Linked DNA regions of Azospirillum brasilense. The protein of the gene in region 1 interacts with the protein of each later gene in a pairwise test. Links are inferred from orthologs where the notes say so. Each region holds a gene or a part of one and is shown in the gene's direction. Other genes may lie near its edges.

The links.
Region 2: the proteins of D3869_RS21885 (region 1) and cyoB interact in binary tests that used the Escherichia coli proteins (3 or more experiments, as listed by UniProt). The link is inferred for Azospirillum brasilense from one-to-one orthologs.
Region 3: the proteins of D3869_RS21885 (region 1) and dnaE interact in binary tests that used the Escherichia coli proteins (3 or more experiments, as listed by UniProt). The link is inferred for Azospirillum brasilense from one-to-one orthologs.

Annotation. Positions count from the first base shown.
Region 1 is NZ_CP032346.1:1,737,381-1,742,215, forward strand. The notes cover bases 540-3,403. They hold D3869_RS21885 (aminotransferase), read left to right. Parts: upstream 540-1,321; coding sequence 1,322-2,485; downstream 2,486-3,403. Other genes in these bases: D3869_RS21875 (hypothetical protein), read left to right, coding at 540-791; D3869_RS21880 (hypothetical protein), read left to right, coding at 897-1,214; D3869_RS21890 (sensor histidine kinase), read left to right, coding at 2,632-3,403. In the rest of the region: D3869_RS21870 (fumarylacetoacetate hydrolase family protein), read right to left, coding at 1-176; more of D3869_RS21875, read left to right, coding at 333-539; more of D3869_RS21890, read left to right, coding at 3,404-4,260; D3869_RS21895 (alpha-2-macroglobulin family protein), read left to right, coding at 4,447-4,835. UniProt on the Escherichia coli protein: Shows aminotransferase activity with methionine and histidine as substrates, and to a lesser extent also with phenylalanine.
Region 2 is NZ_CP032347.1:113,996-118,898, forward strand. Bases 1,378-4,309 are described here. They hold cyoB (cytochrome o ubiquinol oxidase subunit I), read left to right. Parts: upstream 1,378-1,806; coding sequence 1,807-3,813; downstream 3,814-4,309. Other genes in these bases: cyoA (ubiquinol oxidase subunit II), read left to right, coding at 1,378-1,793; cyoC (cytochrome o ubiquinol oxidase subunit III), read left to right, coding at 3,817-4,309. Outside these bases: D3869_RS22730 (MFS transporter), read right to left, coding at 1-395; more of cyoA, read left to right, coding at 606-1,377; more of cyoC, read left to right, coding at 4,310-4,452; cyoD (cytochrome o ubiquinol oxidase subunit IV), read left to right, coding at 4,449-4,850; D3869_RS22755 (SURF1 family protein), read left to right, coding at 4,847-4,903. UniProt on the Escherichia coli protein: Cytochrome bo(3) ubiquinol oxidase is the terminal enzyme in the aerobic respiratory chain of E.coli that predominates when cells are grown at high aeration.
Region 3 is NZ_CP032345.1:2,753,100-2,759,090, forward strand. What follows is about bases 1,104-5,123. They hold dnaE (DNA polymerase III subunit alpha), read left to right. Parts: upstream 1,104-1,440; coding sequence 1,441-4,923; downstream 4,924-5,123. Other genes in these bases: D3869_RS13145 (hypothetical protein), read right to left, coding at 1,104-1,250. Also shown: D3869_RS13140 (EamA family transporter), read right to left, coding at 1-566; more of D3869_RS13145, read right to left, coding at 648-1,103; D3869_RS33445 (MBL fold metallo-hydrolase), read left to right, coding at 5,149-5,790; D3869_RS33450 (hypothetical protein), read left to right, coding at 5,757-5,991. UniProt on the Escherichia coli protein: DNA polymerase III is a complex, multichain enzyme responsible for most of the replicative synthesis in bacteria. This DNA polymerase also exhibits 3' to 5' exonuclease activity. The alpha chain is the DNA polymerase catalytic subunit.

The DNA of each region.
Region 1 (4,835 bases):
TCCGGCACCTGGGCCAGCCGGTCGGTGTCGAGCGTCCGCAGATGGGCCAGCCCATCCTCGGTCAGGGTGGACGGGCCGATGTCCGACACCACGCCCGACAGGTCGCGGATCACGCCGTTGCGGTCCAGAAGGCCCGGACGCTCATGGCCCGGCGGGCCGAATCGCAGAAGTTTCATCAGGCTAAACCCTTCCCGTTCCCGAAGGTTGAGCCGCGCCTCTCCTCCGGTGAGTGCTGTCCGGTTCCGGCCGAAGCCGGAAAGGGGCTGTTCCGTCGCGGTCCGGTCTGGTGTACCCTTTTTTCAGCCCATGGGGAAACCAGACGGGAGGCGGAGATGCCGGTGTGGCGCCGTTACCTCGTGAAGGAACCGACCGGGCGGCTGGTCGAGCTGCCGAGCCGCCAGTACGACCGCGCCGACGACGGCACGGCGCCGATCCCCGACTACGCCGGTCGCTGCGTTGAACTGGTGTCGGCGGTGCTGGTCGGCAAGCAGGGCGCCGCGCCCACGGTGACCGAAGTCGCCTTCACCAAGCTGTATTTCGACCAGTCGGGATTCGTGGACGCCGCCAAGCGGGAGCGGATGATCCGCCTGATGCTGGAAAGCTGCGCCGACCGGCGCTGCCGCCGACCGGTCCGGCGGACGGGGTGCACCGACTGCAACGCCCTGGCGGAACGGGCGGATGCCGCCCGCAACGAGCTGATGCGCGACTTCGAATGGGCGCCCGCGCCGGCGGAGGTCACCGCCGCGCTGTTCGTCCTGGGGCCTCCCGGCGGCGGCGCCCCGTTGCATTGACACCCCCCTTTCCCCGCCGCCTCCCCCGAAAAGTCACATCCCCCGTCCTCTTCCCCTGTGCCCGTATGCCCCCATATGGCTTGCAGCACAGGAGGAGGAGCCCCGATGCATCGCCGCGCCGCCATCCGCCGCTCGCTGCTTGCCCGGCCCACGCTCGCCCGCGTCCGGCAACTCGCGCTGATCGGCACGGGGTGGAGCCTGATCGGACTGGGCGCCCTGATGTCCCCGCTGCCGGGACCGTTCGGCTTCCCGGTGGCGCTTGCCGGCGGGGTGATCCTGCTGCGCAACTCCGCCGACGCCCGCCGCCTGTTCGTGCGGCTGAAGCGCCGCCATCCCCGCCTGCTCAGCCCCGTCGAGCGCATCCGCGTCAAGCTGCGCCACCGCCGCAACGCGGCCAGGGCCAAGGCCGCCGCCACCGCCTGACTGTCGCTGCCTGTCCGTCACCGCCGGGCGGATCTGCGGACGGGGCGCTGGACAGCGCCGGCCGGCTGCGGCATTCCTGTCCGCTTCGGTGGTCAGGAGGCTCAAAGGTGAAGTCCGGCAACGCAATCCTGTCGAGCTACGGCACGACGATCTTCGAGGTGATGTCCCGCCTGTCGGACGAGCACAAGGCGATCAATCTCGGCCAGGGCTTCCCCGACGAGCGTGGCCCCGCCGACGTGCTGGACGTGGCGGCCAAGGCGGTCCTCGACGGGTGGAACCAGTATCCGCCGATGATGGGCACCCCGGAGCTGCGGCAGGCGGTGGCCGCGCACGGCAAGCGCTTCTACGGGCTGGACATCGACTGGAAGACCGAGGTGATGGTGACCTCCGGCGCCACCGAGGCGCTGACCGCCAGCCTGCTCGGCCTCATCAATCCGGGCGACGAGGTCGTGCTGTTCCAGCCCATGTACGACAGCTACCTGCCGATCGTTCGGCTGGCCGGCGGCGTGCCGCGCTTCGTCAGCCTGAAGGCCCCGGACTGGAGCTTCACGCGGGCTGACCTGGAGGCGGTCTTTTCGTCCAAGACCAAGCTCGTCCTCATCAACGACCCGCTGAATCCCGCCGCCAAGGTCTTCACCCGCGCGGAGCTGGAGTTGCTGGCGGAGTTCGTCCAGCGCTTCGACGCCTTCGCCGTCTGCGACGAGGTGTACGAGCACATCATCTTCGACGGGCTTGAACACATTCCGCTGATGACCCTGCCCGGCATGCGCGACCGCTGCCTGAAGATCGGCTCGGCCGGCAAGACCTTCTCGCTGACCGGCTGGAAGGTCGGTTACGTCACCGGCGCCCCGCATCTGCTCCAGCCCGTCGTCAAGGCGCACCAGTACATCACCTTCACGACGCCGCCCAACCTCCAGGCGGCGGTCGCCTATGGGCTGGGCAAGGACGGCGCCTACTTCACCGGGCTGGCCACGGGGCTGCAGGCCAAGCGCGACCGGCTGGCCGACGGGCTGCGCGCCGTTGGGTTCGAGGTGCTGCCGTCCGCCGGCACCTATTTCGTGGTCGCCGACGTGTCGCCCTTCGGCTTCGACGGCAACGACGAGGACTTCTGCCGCCGCCTGACCGCCGAGGCCGGGGTCACGGCGATCCCCGTGGGGGCCTTTTTCGTCGAGGACGCGCCGCGCAGTTTCATCCGCTTCTGCTTCTCCAAGAAGGACGAGATTCTCGACGGAGCGGTTGAGCGGCTGAACGCCTATTTCTCGCGGAAATGATGTGAGGCCCTGCGCCGTCAACGCGGGATGGAGAGGCTTGCCGGGACCTTCGATGGCGTGATACCCCTGTTGATCTAGGGTCGATACCGGGCCGGAACGGATCCTTGTCCGTGACCGCCCGGTGGACCGCCTGTGGAAAGACCGGGATGCGCCTGCCGATCTCGTTCCGCTGGTGCGTGTTCGCCATCGCCGCCGTTGCGATCACGGTGGTTTGGGGAGCCCACGCGCAGGTGGTGCGCGAACTGCTTGACGGCCAGACGCGGGAGGCGGTGGCGAAGGCCGAGATCATGGTCCGCGCCTTCGCCAAGAGCACCCACCGCGCGGTGCACGAGGTGGACATCACGCTGCGTTCCCTGGCGCTGGAGTTCGGGGAGAGCGGCCTGCCCGGCGTCCGCAGCTTCCTCGACCAGACGCTCTACGATCCGACGCTGATCCATCACTTCACCCTGCTCGACGCCGACGGGACCGTGCTGTTGCGCAGCGAAGGGCCGGGTGGGCGGGCGAACGAACGGGACGAGACCGCTTTCGCTTTCCACCAGGGCACCGGCCGCGACCTGATGCACATCGGCGCGCCCTTTCCCGGGACGACCGGCGGCGGGCCGCTTCTGCGCTTCAGCCGACGGCTGACCGACGGGGACGGCGGCTTCGCGGGGCTCGTGATCGCCAACATCGACCCCGACATCCTGGGGGAGTTCTACCAGCAGGCCAATCTGGGGCCGCAGGGGGTGGTGACCCTGATCGGGATGGACAAGGTGATCCGCGCCCGCGGGGCGTCGCGCGGCGTCGAGGCGGTCGGCCTCGCCATCCCCCAGTCCCGCCTGTGGAAGGAGCTGGGCCGGTCGCTCGCCGGTGTCTATTGGCAGGAGTCGCAGACCGACGGCGTCCTGCGTGCCTTCGCCTACCGCCTGGTGGAGAATTATCCGCTGGTCGCGACGGTCGGCGTCGCACAGGCGGACATCGAGGCGGCGGTGGCCGATCTGCGCAACACGCTGTTCCTGCTGGCGGCGATCCTGACCGCGTCCATTCTGCTGGTGACGCTGTTCCTTCTGCTGCAGCACCGCACGGCGGAGCGGCTGCGCGCCGCGCTGGCCCTGAACCGCAATTTCCTCGCCCGCGTCAGCCACGAGCTGCGCACGCCGCTGAACGCCATCCTCGGCTTCTCCGAGGTCATCCGCGACCAGATGCTGGGGCCGCAGGCCGGCGGGCGCTACGCCGACTACGCCCGCGACATCCATGAATCGGGGCGGCACCTGCTGGGGCTGATCAACGACATCATGGATCTGTCGCGGCTCCAGGCGGGAACGCTGCCCCTGCATCCGGAGGATCTCGACGTCGCTCCGGTCGTGGAATGGGCGTTCCGCGTGGTCGCGCCGCAGGCCGACGCCAAGGGCATCCGGCTCGACATGAACGTCGAGCCGGGGCATCACAGCGTCTCGGCGGACCAGCGCGCCCTGAAGCAGATGCTCCTGAACCTGCTGGCCAACGCCGTCACCTTCACGCCGGACGGCGGGCGCATCCTGGTGACGGTCGGCGGCGGGCCGGACGGCGGGTGCCGCGTCCGGGTGGCGGACAACGGCATCGGCATGACGCCGGAGCAACTCCATCAGGCCGCGGAGCCCTTCGGGCAGGCCGAGGTGCATGTGGCGCTTCCCGGGCAGGGCAGCGGGCTGGGGCTGTCCATCGTCAAGTCGCTGATGGAGGCCCATGGCGGACGCCTGTGCATCGACAGCCGGCCCGGCGAGGGCAGCCAGTTCACGCTGGAATTCGCCGGCTGATCCCGGCCTGATCCGCTCCCCGTCCACCCTGCGGGATTTTCCGGGCGGGGGCGCAAAGCCGTGGCGAAACCAGGGGCGCTTCGGCATACTCCGCGCCGGTTTGCCGAAAACGGTGTTTTCGCAGGCCCCAAGTTTTCGCATAGGCCCGCGCGCGCCGCGCCGGGCGGCTGGTCCAGGGAAGATCGAATGTTGCGTGCAGTGGCGCGTGTCTGTGCCGTCCTCGTCGCGTCCTCAACCCCCGTCATCGCCGCCGACGCGCCGCCCGAGCCGGTGCCCTTCGGCGTGTCCTCCGCCGAGGTGGTGGCGGAGCGCGACGTGCCGCAGGCCTGCTTCACCTTCACCGACCGGCTGGAGAAGTCGCGCGCGGTGAACTACCGCGACTATGTGGAGGTGACGCCCGTCGGCAATGGGGTGGCCGGTGGTGGAGCCGCCTTCGACGGGACCGCCGTGGCGCGCGACCGCACCCTCTGCGTCGAGGGGCTGAAGCACGGGCAGAGCTACCGCATCACCCTGCGCGACGGGCTGCCGGGCAGCGACGGCAAGCGCCTGCCCAACCCCGACGCGCGCGACATCGA
Region 2 (4,903 bases), on another replicon or contig:
AGCAGCCAGATCGCCGCCGCGCCGATCTGCTCGTAGCCCGGCAGGAAGGCGATGGCGACCGTCGAGGTCCCCAGCAGGAACAAGGAGAGGGTCAGCTTGGCGCCGCGTCCGTGGGCGCGGTCGATCGCCATGAACAGCATGCTGCCCACCGGGCGGGCGACGAAGGCCAGCGCGAAAATCGCGAAGGACCACAGCGTTCCGGTCAGCGGGTCAAGATAGGGAAAGACCAGCTTCGGGAAGACGATCACCGAAGCGATGGCATAAACGAAAAAATCGAAGAATTCGGACGTCCGTCCGATGATGACGCCAATCGCGATTTCACCGGGATTCACCCGGTGGTCGCGGGCATTGACCAGCCTTGCGTCCCGTTCGGTCGCCGTGGTCGATGATCCCATGGTCCCCCCACCGTCTGGCAATTGCGTCAGAGGGAATTAAATAGGCACCGCAACGGCATTCTGCCACGCCCATGGGCGCATTGCTTTGATGTGCGTCAATGGCTGCGCGGAATCGCGGCGCATTGGACAAATTGTCCAATGTCCGACCCGGCCCGTGGGGGTTAGCTCTTCGCCCAAATCCAAAGCGAACCCCTGCTGACAGGTCCTGCCTTGACCCGTTTCCGCGCCTTGGCCCTCTTGCCGCTGATGGCGGTTTTGAGCGGCTGCAACCTTGTGGTGATGAGCCCGTCCGGCGACGTGGCGAGCCAACAGGCCAACCTCATCACCATTTCCACCCTCCTGATGCTTCTCATCATCATTCCGGTGATGGTGCTGACGGTGCTGTTCGCGTGGCGCTACCGCCAGTCGAATAGCACGGCCCAGTACGACCCGGACTGGGACCATTCGACGCAGCTCGAGCTGGTGATCTGGGCGGCCCCGCTGCTCATCATCATCTGCCTGGGCGCGCTCACCTGGATGGCGACCCACCTGCTCGACCCCTACCGCCCGCTCGACCGCATCGCCGCCGGGCGCCCGGTTCCGGCCGACACCAAGATGCTCGACGTCAACGTCGTGGCGCTCGACTGGAAGTGGCTGTTCATCTACCCGGAATACGGCATCGCCACGGTGAACGAGGTGGCCGCCCCGGTGGACCGGCCGATCCGCTTCAACATCACCTCCTCGACGGTGATGAACTCCTTCTACATCCCCGCGCTGGCCGGGCAGATCTACGCCATGGCCGGCATGGAGACGAAGCTGCACGCCGTCATCAACGAGCCGGGCAGCTACAAGGGCTTCTCCGCCAACTACAGCGGCGCCGGCTTCTCGCACATGCGCTTCACCTTCCACGGTCTGGCCGCCGACGGCTTCGACAAGTGGGTGGCGGACATCAAGGCGGGCGGCGGCAAGCTCGACCGCGACGGCTACCTCCAGCTTGAGCGTCCCAGCGAGAACGAGCCGGTGCGCCGCTACGGCGCCGTCGACTCGGGCCTGTTCAAGGCCATCGTCGGGATGTGCGTCGAGCCGGGCAAGATGTGCATGCACGACATGATGGCCATCGACGCCAAGGGCGGCCTCGGCCTCGCCGGCATCGACAACGTGATGCCGCTGATGCACGACAAGCTGTCCCGCCGCGGCACCGCCGTTCTCGGCCCGGTTCCGGTCTATGTGGCGGGCATCTGCTCGACCGAGGAACTGACCGGCCGCGCCGTCGAGTCGTCGCTGGGCGTGCTGAACGCTCCCGCCGACGAGTCTCCGATTTCCAGTCCGATTTCCGGCGCGGGTCTGCCGCGCTCCTCCATCACGCCGATCTCCGCGTCCGCCCCTGCGTTCGGGCCGCGGCTGACGGCCAATCCCTGAGCGGCCCACCGCCATGATCGACACATCGACCGTCGCCACCCACCCGCTCTTCGGGCGTCTGACCCTGGAGTCCTTCCCCTATCACGAGCCCATCGTGGTCGCGACCTTCGTCGCGGTCGTGCTGGGCGGCATCGCGCTCGTCGCGGCGCTGAGCTATTTCCGGCTGTGGGGCTATCTCTGGAAGGAGTGGTTCACCACCGTCGACCACAAGCGCATCGGCATCATGTACATGGTGCTGGGCCTGATCATGCTTCTGCGCGGCTTCGCCGACGCCATCATGATGCGCCTCCAGCAGGCCATCGCCTTCGGCGGCAGCGAGGGCTACCTCAACGCGCACCATTACGACCAGATCTTCACCGCCCACGGCGTCATCATGATCTTCTTCGTGGCGATGCCCTTCGTCACGGGCCTGATGAACTACGTGGTGCCGCTGCAGATCGGCGCCCGCGACGTGTCCTTCCCGTTCCTGAACAACTTCAGCTTCTGGATGACGGTGGGCGGTGCTGTGCTGATCATGGTCTCGCTGTTCGTTGGCGAGTTCGCGCGCACCGGCTGGCTGGCCTATCCGCCGCTGTCCAACATCGCCTACAGCCCTGAGACGGGTGTCGACTACTACATCTGGGCGTTGCAGATCGCCGGTGTCGGAACAACATTGTCCGGCATCAACCTGATCTGCACGATCGTCAAGATGCGCGCCCCCGGCATGACCATGATGAAGATGCCGGTCTTCACCTGGACGTCGCTCTGCACCAACGTGCTGATCGTCGCCTCCTTCCCGATCCTGACCGCCACGCTGGTCCTGCTGTCGCTGGACCGCTACGTCGGCACGAACTTCTTCACGAACGATCTCGGCGGCAGCCCGATGATGTACGTGAACCTGATCTGGATCTGGGGCCACCCGGAAGTCTACATCCTGATCCTGCCGGTCTTCGGCATCTTCTCCGAAGTCACCTCGACCTTCTCGGGCAAGAAGCTGTTTGGCTACACCTCCATGGTCTACGCGACGGTGGTCATCACGATCCTGTCCTACCTGGTGTGGCTGCACCACTTCTTCACCATGGGGTCGGGCGCCAGCGTGAACTCCTTCTTCGGCATCACGACGATGATCATCTCGATCCCGACGGGTGCGAAGATCTTCAACTGGCTGTTCACCATGTACCGCGGCCGCATCCGGTTCGAGCTGCCGATGATGTGGACCGTCGCCTTCATGCTGACCTTCGTGGTCGGCGGCATGACGGGCGTGCTGCTGGCCGTCCCGCCGGCGGACTTCGTCCTGCACAACAGCCTGTTCCTGATCGCCCATTTCCACAACGTCATCATCGGCGGCGTGCTGTTCGGCCTGTTCGCCGGCATCTACTACTGGTGGCCCAAGGCCTTCGGCTTCCGCCTCGATCCCTTCTGGGGCAAGGTGTCCTTCTGGTGCTGGGTGGTCGGCTTCTGGGTCGCCTTCATGCCGCTCTACGTCCTGGGCCTGATGGGCGTCACCCGCCGCCTGCGCGTGTTCGAGGACCCGTCGCTCCAGATCTGGTTCCAGATCGCCGCCGTGGGCGCCGTCCTGATCGCGGCGGGCATCGGTTCCTTCCTCGTCCAGATCGCCGTCAGCGTCTGGAAGCGCCGTGAGCTGGTCGACCGCACGGGCGACCCGTGGGACGGCCGCACCCTGGAATGGGCGACCTCCTCGCCGCCGCCGGACTACAACTTCGCCTTCACGCCGATGATCCACGACAACGACGCGTGGTGGGACATGAAGAAGCGCGGCTACAAGCGCCCGCTCGGCGGCTACAAGGCGATCCACATGCCCAGCAACAGCGGCACCGGCGTGATCCTGGCCGGGATCAGCGTGGTCCTCGGCTTCGCCCTGGTCTGGTACATCTGGTGGCTGGCGGCGGTGAGCTTCGTCGCCCTGCTGGCGGCGGCCATCCACCACACCTTCAACTATCACCGCGACTTCCACATCCCGGCGGACGTGGTGGTGCGGACCGAGAACGAGCGGACCCGTCTCCTCTCCGGGCAGGTGTAAAGCATGAGCACGACCCTGACAGCCGAGCGGCCCCGCAGCCAAGCTCCGGTGTTCCACGTTGTGGACGAGCACGCGCACCCCGAAGGCTCCAGCACCATGCTGGGCTTCTGGATCTACCTGATGAGCGACTGCCTCATCTTCGCGGTGCTGTTCGCGACCTACGGCGTGCTCGGCGGCAACTACGCCGCCGGGCCGTCGCCCAAGGACCTGTTCGACCTGCCGCTGGTGGCGCTGAACACCGCCATGCTGCTGTTCTCCTCCATCACCTATGGCTTCGCCATGCTGGCGATGGAGAAGGGGCGGGTGTCGCAGACCCAGCTGTGGCTGGCGGTGACCGGCCTGTTCGGCGCCGCCTTCCTGGCGATCGAACTCTACGAGTTCGCCCACCTGATCCACATCGGGGCGACCCCGCAGCGCAGCGCCTTCCTGTCGTCCTTCTTCACGCTGGTCGGCACCCACGGCCTGCACGTCACCTTCGGCCTCGTCTGGCTGGTGACGCTGATGGTGCAGGTCAACAAGCGCGGCCTGATCCCGGCCAACCGCCGGCGCCTGATGTGCCTCAGCCTGTTCTGGCACTTCCTGGACGTCATCTGGATCGGCGTCTTCACCTTCGTCTATCTGATGGGAATGCTGCGATGACCCCTCACGCCGAACATCATGCCGGCCACCATGGGGCCGGCCATCACGACCACGGCCACGGGGACGACGGGCACGCCCACGGCACGCTCGGCAGCTACGTGATCGGCTTCGTCCTGTCGGTGATCCTGACGGTCATTCCCTTCTGGCTGGTCATGGACGGGACGATCCTGGACAAGAACATGACCGCGCTCGCGATCATGGCGCTCGCCGCCGTCCAGGTCGTCGTCCACATGATCTTCTTCCTGCACATGAACGGGCGGGCGGAAGGCGGCTGGACGATGCTGTCGCTGATCTTCACGCTGATCGTCGTGGTCATCATGCTGGCCGGTTCGCTGTGGGTGATGTACCACCTGAACACCAACATGATGCCGATCCACGACCCGAGCCAATTGCCGTGACCGGCACGGCGACCCACCGTCCGCGCCGGGGGCTGATCCTTCTCGGCGTCCTG
Region 3 (5,991 bases), on another replicon or contig:
GACAGCAGCAGCAGCGGGATCGGCGGCACCACGCTGACCCACAGCATCATGCGGAACAGGTCCGGCGCCTTGGCCTGCTTCATCAGCAGGTTCGCCACGCCCCAGGTGGCCGCAGCGGCCATGACCAGCCCCAGACCGAGCAGCGAATCGCCCGCCGGCATCTCCAGCGCGATCAGGCCGATCCCGGTGAAAGCCACCGCCATGCCCAGCACTTGTTTCGGGCCGGGCCGCTCCCCCAGCACCAGGGCGGCGAACAGGGCGGTGAAGAAGGCCTGAGATTGCAGCACCAGCGACGACAGCCCCGCCGGCATGCCGATGTCCATCCCGACGAACAGCAGCGAGAACTTCACCACGCCCAGCACCATCCCGATGCCCAGGATGAAGCGCCAGGGCACCGGCGGACCACCGCGAACCCCCAGCACGAGAAGCGGCAGCGCCGCCAGCGCGAAGCGCAGGGCGCAGAACAGGATCGGCGGAAAGTCGGCGAGGCCGACCTTGATGGCGACGAAGTTGAAGCCCCAGATCGCCGCGACGGCGACGGCAAGGCCGATGTGGGCGGTGCGCATGGGGCGGAGGCTAGAGGCGGGCAACCCGTCGGTCAATGTGGTGTCCGATGCACCCACTGCGGGTCAGACCCCCGAATCTCCTCACTTATCCGTATGCAGGATGCGGCACTCGTCCAGGGCGGCCAGCGCCCAGGAGGAACCGCCCAAATTGACGTCGCCGATCTCCGTCCCGCCGCCGTCCCGTTGCAGGGTCACCGCGCGCGACCGCATGAAGGGTTCGAACAGGTCCTCGTATTTCGGCAGCTCGACCGGGACGACCACGCCGCCGTCGGGCAGGGGGCTGGCCTCCAGCGCCATGGTCTCGCCGTCGGGGAAGATGGCGGTCAGGCGGCTTTCCGTGTCCTTGCCGGCCTGGGCGTGCTGGTCGGCGTTGACCAGCATGGCCGCTCCCTTCGCCGTCGCCCGGAAGGAGAGGGGGGAGGAGTCGTCGGTCCGCGTGGCGTAGCAATAGGCCGAGCCGGTCTTGGTGGCCGGATGCGCCCGCACGACCCAGCCCTTGTTCTGCGCGACGACGCGCCCCGGCGCGTCGGACAGGGGGGAGGCGGGCGTAACGGTCGGCGGCGGCCGGTGGGTCTGCTCCGCGGACGGCGCGGGGGCGCCGGTGGTCTGGCAAGCCGTGAGGAGCGTGGCCGCCAGCACCGCCAGGACGGCGCTGGAGCGGATGCGGCGCATGGAACGGGTCATTCTCGGGTCGTGGCTCTGCCTCTTTCGATAGCACGAACACGCATGATCGGGGAATCTTCCCTTGCCCCCGATCGGGTTGGCGCATCGCCGCATGGCCGGGCCCGCGCTTGGTCCCTTGCAGTGCGGGACGGGATGCGCGACGACTAAGGGGAGACGTCCCCCTTCGCTGGAACCGGTGCCCATCCCCGCCATGCCCCACGCCGACTTCATCCACCTGCGCGTCCATTCCGCCTATTCCCTGTCCGAGGGCGCCATCAAGGTGAAGGAGCTGGTCAAGCTCTGCCAGAAGAAGGAGATGCCGGCGGTCGCCGTGACCGACACCGGCAACCTGTTCGGCGCGCTGGAGTTCGCGCTGGCCGCCGCGGATTCGGGCGTGCAGCCGATCATCGGCACGGTCCTGGGCATCACCCGAGTCGGTCCCGCCAACGGCAAGCCGGGCCTGCCGGGCAAGGCGGCGTCGGCCCCCGACCAGCTCGTCCTGCTCTGCCAGACCGACGAGGGCTACCGGAACCTGATGAAGCTGGTCTCCAAGGCCTTCCTGGAATCCGACCCGATGGCCGGGCCGCAGATCCCGCTGGACGCGCTGGAGGGCCATTCCGCCGGGCTGATCGCGCTGACCGGCGGCCCCGCCGGCTCGGTCGGGCGGCTGCTGGGCGAGGGGCAGAAGGATTTGGCGCTCGACGTTCTGGAGCGGCTGAAGCGGCTGTTCCCCGGCCGCCTCTACGTCGAGCTTCAGCGCCACCGCGACCATTTCGCGGTGATCGAGGACGCCATCGAGCCGGCGCTGATCGACCTCGCCTATGCTCACGATCTGCCGCTGGTCGCCACCAACGACTGCTATTTCGCGACCGAGGACATGTACGAGGCGCACGACGCGCTGCTCTGCATCGCCGAGGGCGCCTACATCAGCCAGACCGAGCGCCGCCGCCTCACCCCCGACCACCGCTTCAAGTCGGCCGAGGAGATGCGGGAGCTGTTCAAGGACCTGCCGGAGGCGGTGGACAACACGGTCGCCATCGCCAAACGCTGCTCCTTCCTGCTGAAGCCGATCAAGCCCATCCTGCCGCCCTTCCCCTGCGAGGGCGGCCGCGACGAGGGGGAGGAGTTGCGCGCCCAGTCCCGCGAGGGTCTGGAGATGCGGCTGAACAGCGTCGTCTACACCCCGGACATGACGCCGGAGCAGCGCGAAGAGACCCGCAAGACCTACTTCGAGCGGCTGGAGTTCGAGCTGGACGTCATCGTGTCGATGAAGTTCCCCGGCTACTTCCTGATCGTGTCGGACTTCATCAAGTGGGCCAAGTCGCACGACATCCCGGTGGGGCCGGGCCGTGGTTCGGGCGCCGGCTCGGTCGTCGCCTGGGCGCTGACCATCACCGACCTGGACCCGCTGCGTTTCGGCCTGCTGTTCGAGCGATTCCTGAATCCCGAACGCGTGTCGATGCCCGACTTCGACGTGGACTTCTGCCAGGACCGCCGCGAAGAGGTGATCCGCTACGTCCAGGACAAGTACGGCTACGACCGCGTCGCCCAGATCATCACCTTCGGTAAGCTGCAGGCCCGCGCCGTGCTGCGCGACGTCGGGCGCGTGCTCCAGATGCCCTACGGGCAGGTGGACAAGATCTGCAAGCTGGTGCCGAACAACCCGGCCAACCCGGTGACGCTCCAGCAGGCGCTCGACAGCGAGGAGATGCTGCGCCAGGCCCGCGACGGCGACGAGACGGTGGCGCGCCTCGTCAACATCGCGCTGAAGCTGGAGGGTCTGTACCGCCACGCCTCGACCCACGCGGCGGGCGTGGTGATCGGCGACCGGCCGCTGCACGATCTGGTGCCGCTGTACCGAGACCCGCGCTCGGACATGCCGGTCACCCAGTTCAACATGAAGTTCGTCGAGCAGGCCGGGCTGGTGAAGTTCGACTTCCTCGGCCTGAAGACGCTGACCGTGCTGAAGACGGCGGTGGACCTGATCCCCGAAAAGCCGGACCTGACCACCGTCACGCTGGACGACGTGAAGAGCTACGAGCTTCTGGGCCGCGCCGAATCGACCGGCGTGTTCCAGCTGGAAAGCTCGGGCATGCGCGACGTGCTGCGCCGGCTGAAGCCGAACCGGCTGGAGGACATCATCGCGCTGGTGTCGCTCTACCGCCCCGGCCCGATGGACAACATCCCCAAATACATCAAGGTGAAGAACGGCGAGGAGCCCGCCGACTACATGAATCCCACCCTGGAGCCGATTCTGAAGGAGACCTTCGGGATCATGATCTACCAGGAGCAGGTCATGCAGATCGCCCAGGTGCTGTCCGGCTATTCGCTGGGCGGCGCCGACCTTCTGCGCCGCGCCATGGGCAAGAAGATCAAGGAGGAGATGGACGCCCAGCGGAAGATCTTCTGCGACGGCGCCGCCGGCCGCGGGGTGGACCCCGACCAAGCCAGCATGATCTTCGACCAAGTGATGAAGTTCGCCGGCTACGGCTTCAACAAGAGCCACGCCGCCGCCTACGCCCTGGTCGCCTACCACACCGCCTATCTGAAGGCGAACCACCCAGTGGAGTTCATGGCGGCGTCGATGACGCTCGACCTCGGCAACACCGACAAGCTGAACGTCTTCCGGCAGGAACTGGTGCGGCTGAAGATCAAGCTGCTGACTCCGGACATCAACAAATCCGACAGCATCTTCGGGGTGGAGGCGCTGCCCGACGGCACTAAGGCGGTGCGCTACGCGCTGGCCGCGGTCAAGGGCGTCGGCCTCCCCGCCATGAGGGCGGTGGTGGAGGAGCGGCGCAGGAACGGTCCCTACAAGAGCCTGTTCGACTTCGCCCGCCGCCTCGACCTGAAGACCATCAACAAGCGCCAGTTGGAGAACCTGACCTGCGCCGGGGCCTTCGACGGCATCAACCCGAACCGCGCCCAAGTCCACGCGGCGCTGGAGACTCTGATCCGCTACGCCCAGGCCGAGGCGGCGGAGCGCGACAGCGGCATCGGCAACCTGTTCGGCGGCGCCGGGGGCGGGCTGAAGGAGCCGGACCTGCCCAAGGTGAAGGAATGGGAGCCGCTGGAGAAGCTGAAGCACGAGTTCGGCGCCATCGGCTTCTACCTGTCCGCCCACCCGCTGGACGCCTTTGCCGGCCCGCTGGCCCGCATGAGGGTGGTGCGGTCGGCGGACCTCGCCACGGCGGTGACCGGCGGCGGCTCGACCCGGCGCAGCGTTGCCGGCATCGTGGTCAGCCGCAAGGAGAAGACCGCGAAGTCGGGCAACCGCTTCGCCTTCGTGGAGCTGTCCGACAGCAGCGGCGGCTATGAGGTGACGGTCTTCTCCGAGGTGCTGGCGACCAACCGCGACCTGCTGGAGGCCGGGCGCCCGGTGCTGATGACCGTGGACGTCCAGATGAACGGCGAGGACATCCGCCTGACCTGCCAGGAAGTCAAGCCGCTGGAGGACGCCGTCGCCCAGGTCTCGGACGGCTTGAAGGTGGTGGTGCGCGACGGTGGGCCAGTGGAGAGCATCCGCGGCATGCTGGAGCGGCTGGCCCGCGGCAAGGGCAAGATCCACCTGCTGGTCGAGATCGACCCGCTGAAGGAGGTGGAGATCCAGCTTCCCGGTTCCTTCAACATCACCAACCAGAGCCGCGCCGCGCTGAAGGCCGTGCCCGGCGTCGTCGAGGTGGTGGAGCTGTAGCAGAAAAGAAATATTTCAGAATTTCAATAAGACTGCGCCCGCGATTTCGTGGTGTTGCGCAGCGATCCCGGTTGGCGCAATGAATTTGCGATGACGGGGTGCGGTTGTCGTGCTATTTTTTGTTTGGGAAGGTGGGTGGTTTCGGGGATTTGGTGACCGTTTTTCTCAGGCAAATGTAAATACATACTGCCGTATGCGGGGCGAGGTCTGGTGCGGAGGCATGGCATGACTGAGCAATGCGTCATCAATGTCGATCTTGCGGACGTGTTTCTGAATCCGGATCGCCGTAAGCGTCTGCACACGCTGGCCTGGGGCGACTATGTCGAGGTGGTGGAGCGCAAGCCGGACCACCTCCGCATCAAGACGGTCACCTATCAAGAGCGGGGCGACGGCAGCATCCTGCCAATCGAAACCGAAGCATTCATTTGCCCAAAGGCGTCGTCGCGGATCGCCGCGGCCGACGTCGTGGCGCCCCGCGCTTCGAGCAAAGTGTTGAAGGTCAATTTCGTCGATGTCCAGCAGGGCGACGGGGCCGTCATCGAATCACCGGACGGCAAGATCATCCTGGTGGACGGCGGCGACAACCAGATGTTCGCCCGTTATCTGGCGGCGCGTTACCGGGGGTCGAGCCGGGACCAACCCAAGCGCATCGACTGCATCCTGGTCACGCACGGCGACGCCGATCACTTCGCCGGTCTTACCGAAATCCACAAGTCGGAAGGCAATCCGGAACCCAGAAAGCGCCTCTTCATCGCGCCGCAGCGGGTCTATCACAACGGTCTGGTCAAGCGCCCCAGCAAGGACGCCGGGGGCGGACCATTCCGGAAAGGGACATGCTGGGGCGCACCGAGGAGGTTGACGGCGTGACGATCGTCACCGGCCTCCAAGAGAATCTGCTGGAGGTTTCCGACGCGGACATGAACAAACCGTTTCGGGCTTGGAAAGCGGCGCTTTCGGCGTGGGCGGCCCGTTCCCCCATCGCGTTCCGCAGGCTGCGCTCCGGTCACGACGACGCCTTCGCATTCTTCGAAGGCGAGGATCTCAAAATTTCCGTCCTCGGGCCGGTTC